Regions from separate parts of the Paenibacillus sp. FSL E2-0178 genome, predicted to be linked through region 2. Evidence: predicted binding sites of a transcription regulator. Region 2 holds the regulator's gene; the other holds the start of a gene.
What was found. The regulator Rex, encoded in region 2, represses fermentation and respiration genes when NADH is low (regulators of the CRP and FNR family bind a similar motif). The targets are predictions, from matches to a motif close to TTGTGAAATATTTCACAA.
Positions count from the first base shown of each region.

Region 1: a site for Rex is predicted at 2,939-2,956, ahead of adhE (bifunctional acetaldehyde-CoA/alcohol dehydrogenase). Genes of this name have one in related genera too.

Region 1 covers NZ_CP151953.1:7,451,534-7,455,968, forward strand. Annotated here, with positions in the region: gene MHI42_RS31935 (sugar ABC transporter permease) at 1-114, shown strand, start outside; gene MHI42_RS31940 (carbohydrate ABC transporter permease) at 116-988, shown strand; gene MHI42_RS31945 (extracellular solute-binding protein) at 1,122-2,588, shown strand; gene adhE (bifunctional acetaldehyde-CoA/alcohol dehydrogenase) at 3,032-4,435, shown strand, end outside.
Region 2 covers NZ_CP151953.1:7,762,041-7,766,475, forward strand. Annotated here, with positions in the region: gene dinG (ATP-dependent DNA helicase DinG) at 1-1,336, shown strand, start outside; gene MHI42_RS33445 (redox-sensing transcriptional repressor Rex) at 1,614-2,267, shown strand; gene MHI42_RS33450 (amidohydrolase) at 2,254-3,555, shown strand; gene MHI42_RS33455 (DUF5590 domain-containing protein) at 3,582-4,103, shown strand; gene MHI42_RS33460 (aminoglycoside adenylyltransferase domain-containing protein) at 4,400-4,435, shown strand, end outside.

The DNA of each region.
Region 1 (4,435 bases), 310 kb from region 2:
TATGCTTTTACAAGACTGGATTATGGTACGGCGACTGCGCTGGGAATGCTGATGTTTGTTGTTCTGGGCGGTTTGGGCATTTTACAGTTCAAGCTTAACAAGGAGGACAACTAGGATGAAGAGCGCAGACAGAGGGATTCTCTCCGAACATGATCTTAAGAAGACCGGCAACAAAATCGTATACGGAATCATGGTGTTTTTCATTCTATTAATGATTTTCAGCATGCTCTATCCCATATTGATGACCATGTTCAACGGACTTAAGTCCAACGTGGAGGTTAACTCATTTCCGCCGCATTTTTTCCCGCAGGAGTGGCATTTCAGCAACCTTAAGGATGCGCTGGATTATATCAATCTGCCGATGTTCCTGCGGAACACGCTGTACATCTTTGTCGGGAACATGGTAGCTACCCTGGTTGTACTGGGCCTGGCGTCCTTCAGCATCTCGCGGATGAATGTGCCTTACCGCAAGGCCTTCTACTTCTTCTTCCTGATGACGCTGTTTATTCCGGCCACGAGCTATATGATCCCGAACTTTGTCAATCTGAAGGAACTCGGGCTGCTGAACCAGTATGCGGCTTTCTGGCTGCCGGCTGGGGCGAATACCTTCTTCTTCCTGCTGCTTAAGAACTTCTTCGACGGGATTCATCCGGAGATTCTTGAAGCCGCACGGATTGACGGGGCCTCTGAGCCGAGAAGCTTCTTCACCATTGCGGTTCCCCTGTCCATTCCGATTTTTGCAACACTGGCGATCTTTATCTTCTCCACAGCCTGGAACGACTGGTTCTGGCCGTCGCTTGTCATGCACAGTGAGGAGAAGTACACGCTCGCTACAGCGATCTATAAATACGTTATTAATGTAAAAGCACTGAACACTAACATCAAATTTGCCATTCTGTTCCTTGTTTCTTTGCCGCCTATTCTGGTCTTCCTTGTTTTCCAGAAGTTCATTATGCGTGGCGTTTCCCTGTCGGCTGTCAAAGGGTGATCAGAATTATGCTGCAGGGAGATACGGATCGTAAACCTGCACATGAAAGGAATATAAATACACCTCGTTTGTAAACGGTTTCTCTTTTATGATGAATTTGTAAGATAATTATGAATTGAAAAGGGGAGTTTCAATGCGTAAATTTTCCAGCGTATTAGCATGTCTCCTGGTGACGGGATCGTTATTGTCCGCTTGCGGCGGCAATAATAACGGGAACAAACCGGCGGCAAATGGAGGAGAGGCGACACCTGCACCAGCAGCTACTAATGCAGCAGAGGAGACCGCTGCTCCGACAGAGGCACCGGTAGATGATATCACCCAGAGAAAAGTAACGATCAAAATTCACTATCCTACCCCTGACCTTACCGAGGTAAGAGCACAGGAGGATGACAAGATCAAGCGGTTCCAGGAGGTCTATCCGAATGTAGAGATTGTCAAGGATGACTGGCAGTACAATGTAAGCGAAATCGGTGTGAAGATGGCGGCGAATGAAGCTCCTACCTTCTTCAACACCTATGCAACTGAAGCGAAATTCCTGGTCGAGAAGGGCTGGGTCGCTGATGTTACGGATCTGTGGAACAACTATGAATTCAAGGATCAGATTAACCCTGTCCTGCAGAACCAGTTCATTATTGACGGCAAAGTGTATGGCGTAACGCAAAAGGGTTATGTCACTACAACGATGATTAATAAAAAGATGCTGGATGAAAAAGGTGTAGCCGTTCCTCCAATGGACTGGACCTGGGATGATATGCTGAATACCGCCAAAGGGGTAGCGGATACCAAGAAGGGGATCTCCGGTATTGCTCCAATGGGTAAAGGCAACGAAGCAGGCTGGAACTGGACCAACTTCCTGTTCGAAGCAGGCGGTGAAATCCAGAAGATCGAAGGCGGCAAGGTTGTGGCTACATTCAATTCGGATGCCGGTGTGAAGGCGCTGGATTTCTATAAGAAGCTAAGATGGGAAGCCAAAGCTGTTCCTCAGGATTGGGCGCTTGGCTGGGGCGATGCTGTAGGCGCGTTCCAGCAGGGACGTACTGCTATGGTAATGGCCGGATCTGACGGTGTTATCGAGCAGGCGCTCAACCAGGGCGGACTCAAGCCTGAAGATGTACTTACTTACCCGATGCCAGCTGCTGAAAAAGGCGGCAAGCATACCGGCGTACTCGGCGGTGACTATCTGGTTATCAATCCGAACGCCAGCAAAGACGAGCAGGAAATGGCCTTCCGCTATATTACTTTCGATTACTTCTCTGACAAAGGCCTTGAAGCTCTTGACGCGATTATCAGCCAGCGCAAAACGGACGGCAAATACTACATCCCGCCGCTCCTTGATTACTATGCTGCTGATTCCGACTTCGGCAAGAAGACCAAAGCTGTCTATGACAAGTACGACATCGTTTATCAATACAGCCCTGAAATCATGGCGCTGCTGGATGGTAAGCCTGAAGCACAATACAATACTCAGGATTATTACGCAACCATGTCCAATGTAATCCAGGAGCTATTCTCCAAGGATGGTACAGATTCCAAGGCCCAGCTCGACGCTGCAGCCAAAACTGTACAAGAGAAATTCTTCGATACTATCAAAGTGGAATAGTCACTTGCTGAATGAGTGGTTACGATGCTTGATAGAGGAATTATAACGCTAAGGCAGGAGACCTGGTCTCCTGCCTTTTTGCTTGCTCTGATTTATATTTATACTTCTATGTAAGAGAATGCGGCAGGAGAGTAGAGTTGACGAAGAATAGGAAGAACATCAGATAGCACCATTATTCTGGGGAAAAAACAAGGCTGAAGAGCTGGATTCAAGAAAAGCAGGGGAGGCTAGAGGGCGGGCGTTCGCAAATCGGACAAATATAAATGATTTATCACACAACAAATGGAAAATAATCTAGAATATGATCGAATGAAAGCGCTTTGAAAACAAATCAAAAAAAACTTTATACTTTGTGAAAGATTTCACTATACAAGGTGAAAAGGATATGATAAGATAAATGTGTAGAGAAAAACAACCTAAAAATTGACAGGAGGACGAGGGAGATGGCAGTTAAAAACGAAGTCGCCGCCCAAGTGAAACAAACCACCGCTGAAGAATATATTCAGACTTTGGTGGATAAAGCAAAGAAAGCTCATGAAGCGTTCATGGGACTGGATCAAGAGCAAACTAACACAATCGTTCATGCAATGGCGTTGGCCGGACTCGACAAACATATGTACCTGGCTAAGCTGGCCGTTGAAGAAACAGGACGCGGTGTCTATGAAGACAAAATTACGAAGAACATCTTCTCAACTGAATATATCTGGCACGGAATTAAGTACGACAAGACAGTAGGCGTTATTGAGGATAACGTTTATGACAGCTTCCAGAAGATTGCTGAGCCTGTCGGAATCATTATGGGTATCACACCGGTAACCAACCCAACATCCACCACGATGTTTAAAGCTTTGATTTCCGCTAAGACACGTAACCCTATTATATTCGGATTCCACCCTTCAGCGCAAGAGTGTAGTGCGGCAGCCGCCAAAATTCTACATGATGCAGGTGTGAAGGCTGGCGCTCCTGAGAACTTCATCCAATGGATCGAACTTCCGACCATGGACAAAACAAACGCACTGATGAACAATCCTGACGTTGCACTGATTCTGGCAACCGGCGGATCGGCAATGGTTAAAGCGGCTTACAGCTGCGGCAAACCGGCACTCGGCGTAGGTCCTGGTAACGTTCCTGCTTTCATTGAGAAGAGTGCTGACATTGATCAGGCAGTGACAGACATTATCCTTTCCAAAACATTTGATAATGGTATGATCTGTGCTTCCGAGCAAGCGGTTATCATTGAAGAAGCTATTTTTGACCAAGTGAAGAAGAAGATGATTGCGAACGGCTGCTACTTTGTAAACAAAGAAGAAGCTGCCAAGCTGACAAGCGGCGCAATGAATGTAGAAAAATGTGCGGTTAACCCGGCTATCGTCGGCCAATCCGCTGTGAAGATCGCTGAAATGTGCGGAATTCAGGTTCCTGCCGGCACGAAGATCCTGGTAGCTGAACTTGAAGGCGTAGGTACTAAATATCCGTTGTCCGCTGAGAAGCTGAGCCCGGTTCTGGCTTGCTACAAAGTGAAGAACGCAGACCAGGGTATCGAACGCGCAGCTGAAATCGTTGAATTTGGCGGCATGGGCCACAGCTCGGCTATCCACTCGAACAACGAAGAAGTAATCATGAAGTTCTCCAACCGTCTGCAAACCGGACGTATTCTCGTCAACTCGCCATCTACACACGGCGCAATCGGTGATCTCTACAATACTAATATCCCTTCCCTGACACTGGGCTGCGGATCTTATGGACGCAACTCTGTATCGCAAAACGTGACTGCAATCAATCTGATCAACGTGAAAAGGGTGAACCGTCGTACCGTGAATATGCAATGGTTTAAAGTACCTGACAAG
Region 2 (4,435 bases):
TGCCCTGCGCCAGACCCTGCAATCGTCCGGCAGTGAGCAGGCTTCGGAATGGAGCGGCGTTATCGACCGGATCTATCCGGATCTGCTTACCGTCAAGGAGTCATGGGATACACTTAGCGACAAGCTCTTCGGCCTGCTGCCTGAACGCAGCGATGCCGGAGCCGGTGAAGCCGGCCAGCTGGTCGCACGCCTGCAGCCGGGCAAGAAGCCCAAAGAGTGGGAGGAGCTGGCCGCTCTGGAGAATACACTTAACCTCAGCTTGAGCGATATCATCCGCAAGGGTGATAAAATGCTTAGTGAGATGCGTGATACGGACAGCCAGTCCTCTTCGGACAGTCTTGTGACGGATATCGGCGGGTTGTTCAAGGACTTGGCCTCCATCCGGGAGCAGATCCGTTTCTTTATGGGGCTGAATGACGAGAATATCGTGTACTGGCTGGAGGGGAGCGGCAATTACCGCGGCAAATCGCTGCAGATGTATGCCGTTCCGGTGGATGTGAGCACCCAACTCAGAGAGCTGTTCTTCGACAAGAAGAAGAGTATCATCCTGACCTCGGCCACCTTGTCTGTGGATAAGTCATTCCAGTTCATGATAGATAATCTCGGTCTTGGTGAGGCTGCAGAGCAGGGCCGTCTGATGACAGCCCTGCTTCCGTCGCCGTTCAAATACCGTGAGCAGGCACTGCTTGTCATTCCACGTGACTTCCCGAGTGTCAAGGGAAGCATTGGGGATGCCCGCTTTGTGGATACACTCGTCCATTCACTGGCAGAAACTGCCGTGGCTACCCGCGGGCGGATGCTGGTGCTCTTCACCTCCTACAAGATGCTGCGCCAGGTCTATGATCCGCTGAAGGAGGCCCTGGCTTCGCAGGATATCGCGGTGCTTGGACAAGGTGTAGAAGGCGGCAGCCGGAGCAAGCTGATCCGGCGGTTCCAGGACAGTTCGGCGTCAGTCTTGCTGGGTACGAGCAGCTTCTGGGAAGGTGTAGACATTCCCGGCGAAGCTTTGACCTGTCTGGCCATTGTCAGACTGCCGTTCCAGCCGCCCAATCATCCGCTGGCTGAGGCAAAGTCGGAGCTGCTCCAGGCACAGAAGAAGAATCCGTTCATGAAGCTGTCCGTCCCGCAGGCCGTAATCCGCTTCAAGCAAGGCTTCGGGCGGCTGGTCCGCACCGCGCAGGACCGCGGAATCGTTATTGTATATGATACCAGGGTAATCGAATCTTATTATGGGAAGTATTTCCTGTATTCGCTGCCCGGTCCCAAGATGGAGCATATGCTGACGGATCAGATCGTTCCGCGGATTGCAGAATGGCTTGAAGATGGCGGGGTTTAATAATCCGTCTCCGGTTGATATTATGTATAAGTAATTATTGTTCTGAAGTCCCGCGCTCAAGGGGTGCTGCCCAAACGGGCAGTCCCGGAGCACGGTTCCTATAACCGGCTTATCAAGCAGCATATGCTATCAAACCTAAGTGAATGCTTACGAAGCGAGTTTTGCGAAGTTGAATCAAGAAGTATATGCTATCAAACCTAAGTGAATGCTTACGAAGCGAGTTTTGCGAAGTTGAATCAAGCAGCATATGCTATCAAAACTTTTAGGAGGAGAAAACATGAAATCGGATAAAATATCGGAGGCCGTCGTTCGCAGACTCCCAGTGTACCTGCGTTTCCTGAACGATCTCCAAAAACGTGAAATCTCAACAGTTTCTTCTCAGGAGCTGGGACAGAAGCTTGATCTCAACCCCGCCCAGATCCGTAAGGACCTGGCTTATTTTGGTGATTTCGGCAGAAAAGGCATTGGTTATGATGTCTCTTATCTGATTGAGAAGATCCGGCATATTCTCAAGCTGGACCAGCAGATTAATGTAGCTCTGGTAGGTGCAGGTAATCTCGGCCACGCCTTATCGAATTACAATGCCTACTTGAAGGATACGATGAAGATTACAGCTATATTTGATGCTTATGAGCCCAAGGTAGGCCAGCAGATCAACTCGTTGACTGTTCAGCCGATGAGTGAGCTGGGGGATACCATTCGTGCACAGGGCATCCGCATCGGGATTATTACCGTTCCGGACAGTGAAGCACAGAACGTTGCTGACATTCTGGTGGATTCCGGCATTGAGGCGATCCTGAATTTTGCCCCTGTCATTCTTAAGACTCCATCCAATATCCGGATTCATGCCGCCGATTTCACTACGGATTTGCAGAGTCTGGCTTATTATTTGCATGACGGAAAGGACGAAGCTGAAGATGAGCAGCAATAAAACCATTATTAAAGATGGACGTTTTCTGGTGCCTGGCAGCGATAAGCCGGTGCTGAGCGGTTATATGACCATCGAAAATGATCTGATTACTTACATAGGTGAAGCGAAGCCTGTAATTGAAGAGGATGCCGAGGTTATTGACGGCAGCCGGCTGCTGTTCATGCCGGGTCTCGTCAACACCCACGGCCATGCGGCAATGTCCCTGCTGCGCGGGTACGGTGATGATATGGTACTGCAGGCTTGGCTCCAGGAAAAAATGTGGCCGATGGAAGAGAAATTCACTGGTGAGGATGTGTACTGGGGCACTTCGCTATCCGTTCTTGAGATGCTGAAGGGCGGAACTACGACCTTCCTCGACATGTATGATCATATGGACCGGGTTGCTGAGGTTACCGAGCAGTCAGGCATCCGTGCAGTACTTATGCGCGGTGTTATTGGCCTGTGTCCGGAAGAGGTGCAGAATCATAAGCTGGCGGAAGCCATTGCTTTTGCCCGGAACTGGCATGGCAAGGCTGACGGCAGAATTACTGCAATGCTCTCGCCGCATGCGCCTTACACCTGTCCTCCGGAGTTCTTCATGAAGTTTGTCCAGGCGGCTCATGATCTTGATCTGCCGATGCACACGCATATGTCCGAAACACGTCATGAGGTGGAGCAGAATGTGGCCGATTACGGCCTGCGCCCGGTCGCTCATCTGGAGAAGCTGGGAATGTTTTCCCGGCCGTCTCTGATCGCCCACGGTGTTCATCTGAATGATGAAGAGATTGAGATTCTGGCCCGCCACAATGTCGGCGTATCCCACAATCCCGGCAGCAATCTGAAGCTGGCCAGCGGAGTAGCCCGTGTTCCTGAGCTGCTCAGAGCAGGCGTTAAGGTCTCCCTGGGTACGGACGGAGCGGCAAGCAACAACAACCTGGATATGTTCGAAGAGATGCGGCTGGCCGCGCTGATCCACAAAGGCGTAAGCGGTGATCCTACAGCAGTACCGGCTCCAGAGGCACTGCTGATGGCGACCGAATATGGTGCACAGTCGATTTTTCTGAACCAGGTAGGCCGGCTTGCAGCAGGGATGAAGGCCGACTTCATTGCGATTGATATTGATCAGCCGCATTTGCTGCCGCATACCGATCTTTTGTCCCATGCGGTATATTCAGCCAGTGCCAAGGATGTGGAGCATGTCTGGGTGAACGGCAAACTGGTTGTGAAGCACAGACAATGTCTGACACTAGATGAAGAAGCCATCCGCCGCAAAGCGCAGGAAACGTTCGAGGGGCTGCTTAAACGGTAATACAGGTTATATGGAAAGGAAGCTGCATGTTGAAGAAGAGGAGAAAATGGCTTCCGCTGGGGATTTCCCTGGTTCTGCTCCTTCTGTTCGGACTAAGCCAGTTTTATGCCTACATTATGAAGGATCAGTGGAACGAGCGGAGTGAAGCCAAAGAGATTGCCAGAGCGCGCGCCGGCTTAACTGAGGTATCCAAAGCACAGAAATCCGTCTGGGATGAAAATGCGATTTACTGGGTGCTTACCGGAAAAAATGATGCAGGAACCGAGCTGATGGTTTGGGTCCGCTTTACCAAGGACGGCCAGCCAGCCGGAGGCGACAACGATTTATACGCAGAGGAGCTCAGCAAGGGGACCTCAGAGGCGCAGATCCGTGATATTATAGCTGCCCAGCTTCCGGGTATTACGATTAAGCGGCTGCTGCCGGGAGTGTACAACGGAGAATATGCCTGGCAGCTGTTCTACAAAAAGGACGGCAGGTTCTATTACAACTTCTATCGCTTCACAGACGGCAGTGCCATCGGTGAAGGGTATAGCCTGCCCAACCGGTAAGCGGCAGCAGGCAGTATATTACAATTTAAGCGGGGGAAACAGAGTCACTGTTCTCCTGCTTTTTTGTTGTAATGTACAGTTAGTTTCAGGTGGAGAACAGCTAGAATTATTCTTGCGCTTGTGGCTCCGGGTTAACTATGGCTTAATTATAACTGTAAAGCTGACGGCTGTAGAGCCGGCTGATGATCTGACAGTATCATTCCGTATATACGGAAATACATATGATTTGCAATACTTAAATACACACAATCAGCAGCAGAATCGTTCGTGATTTTGTATACAGGGGGATGAATAAAATGGAAGTTCTTGCTTATTTAGATCAAGCGGTGGAA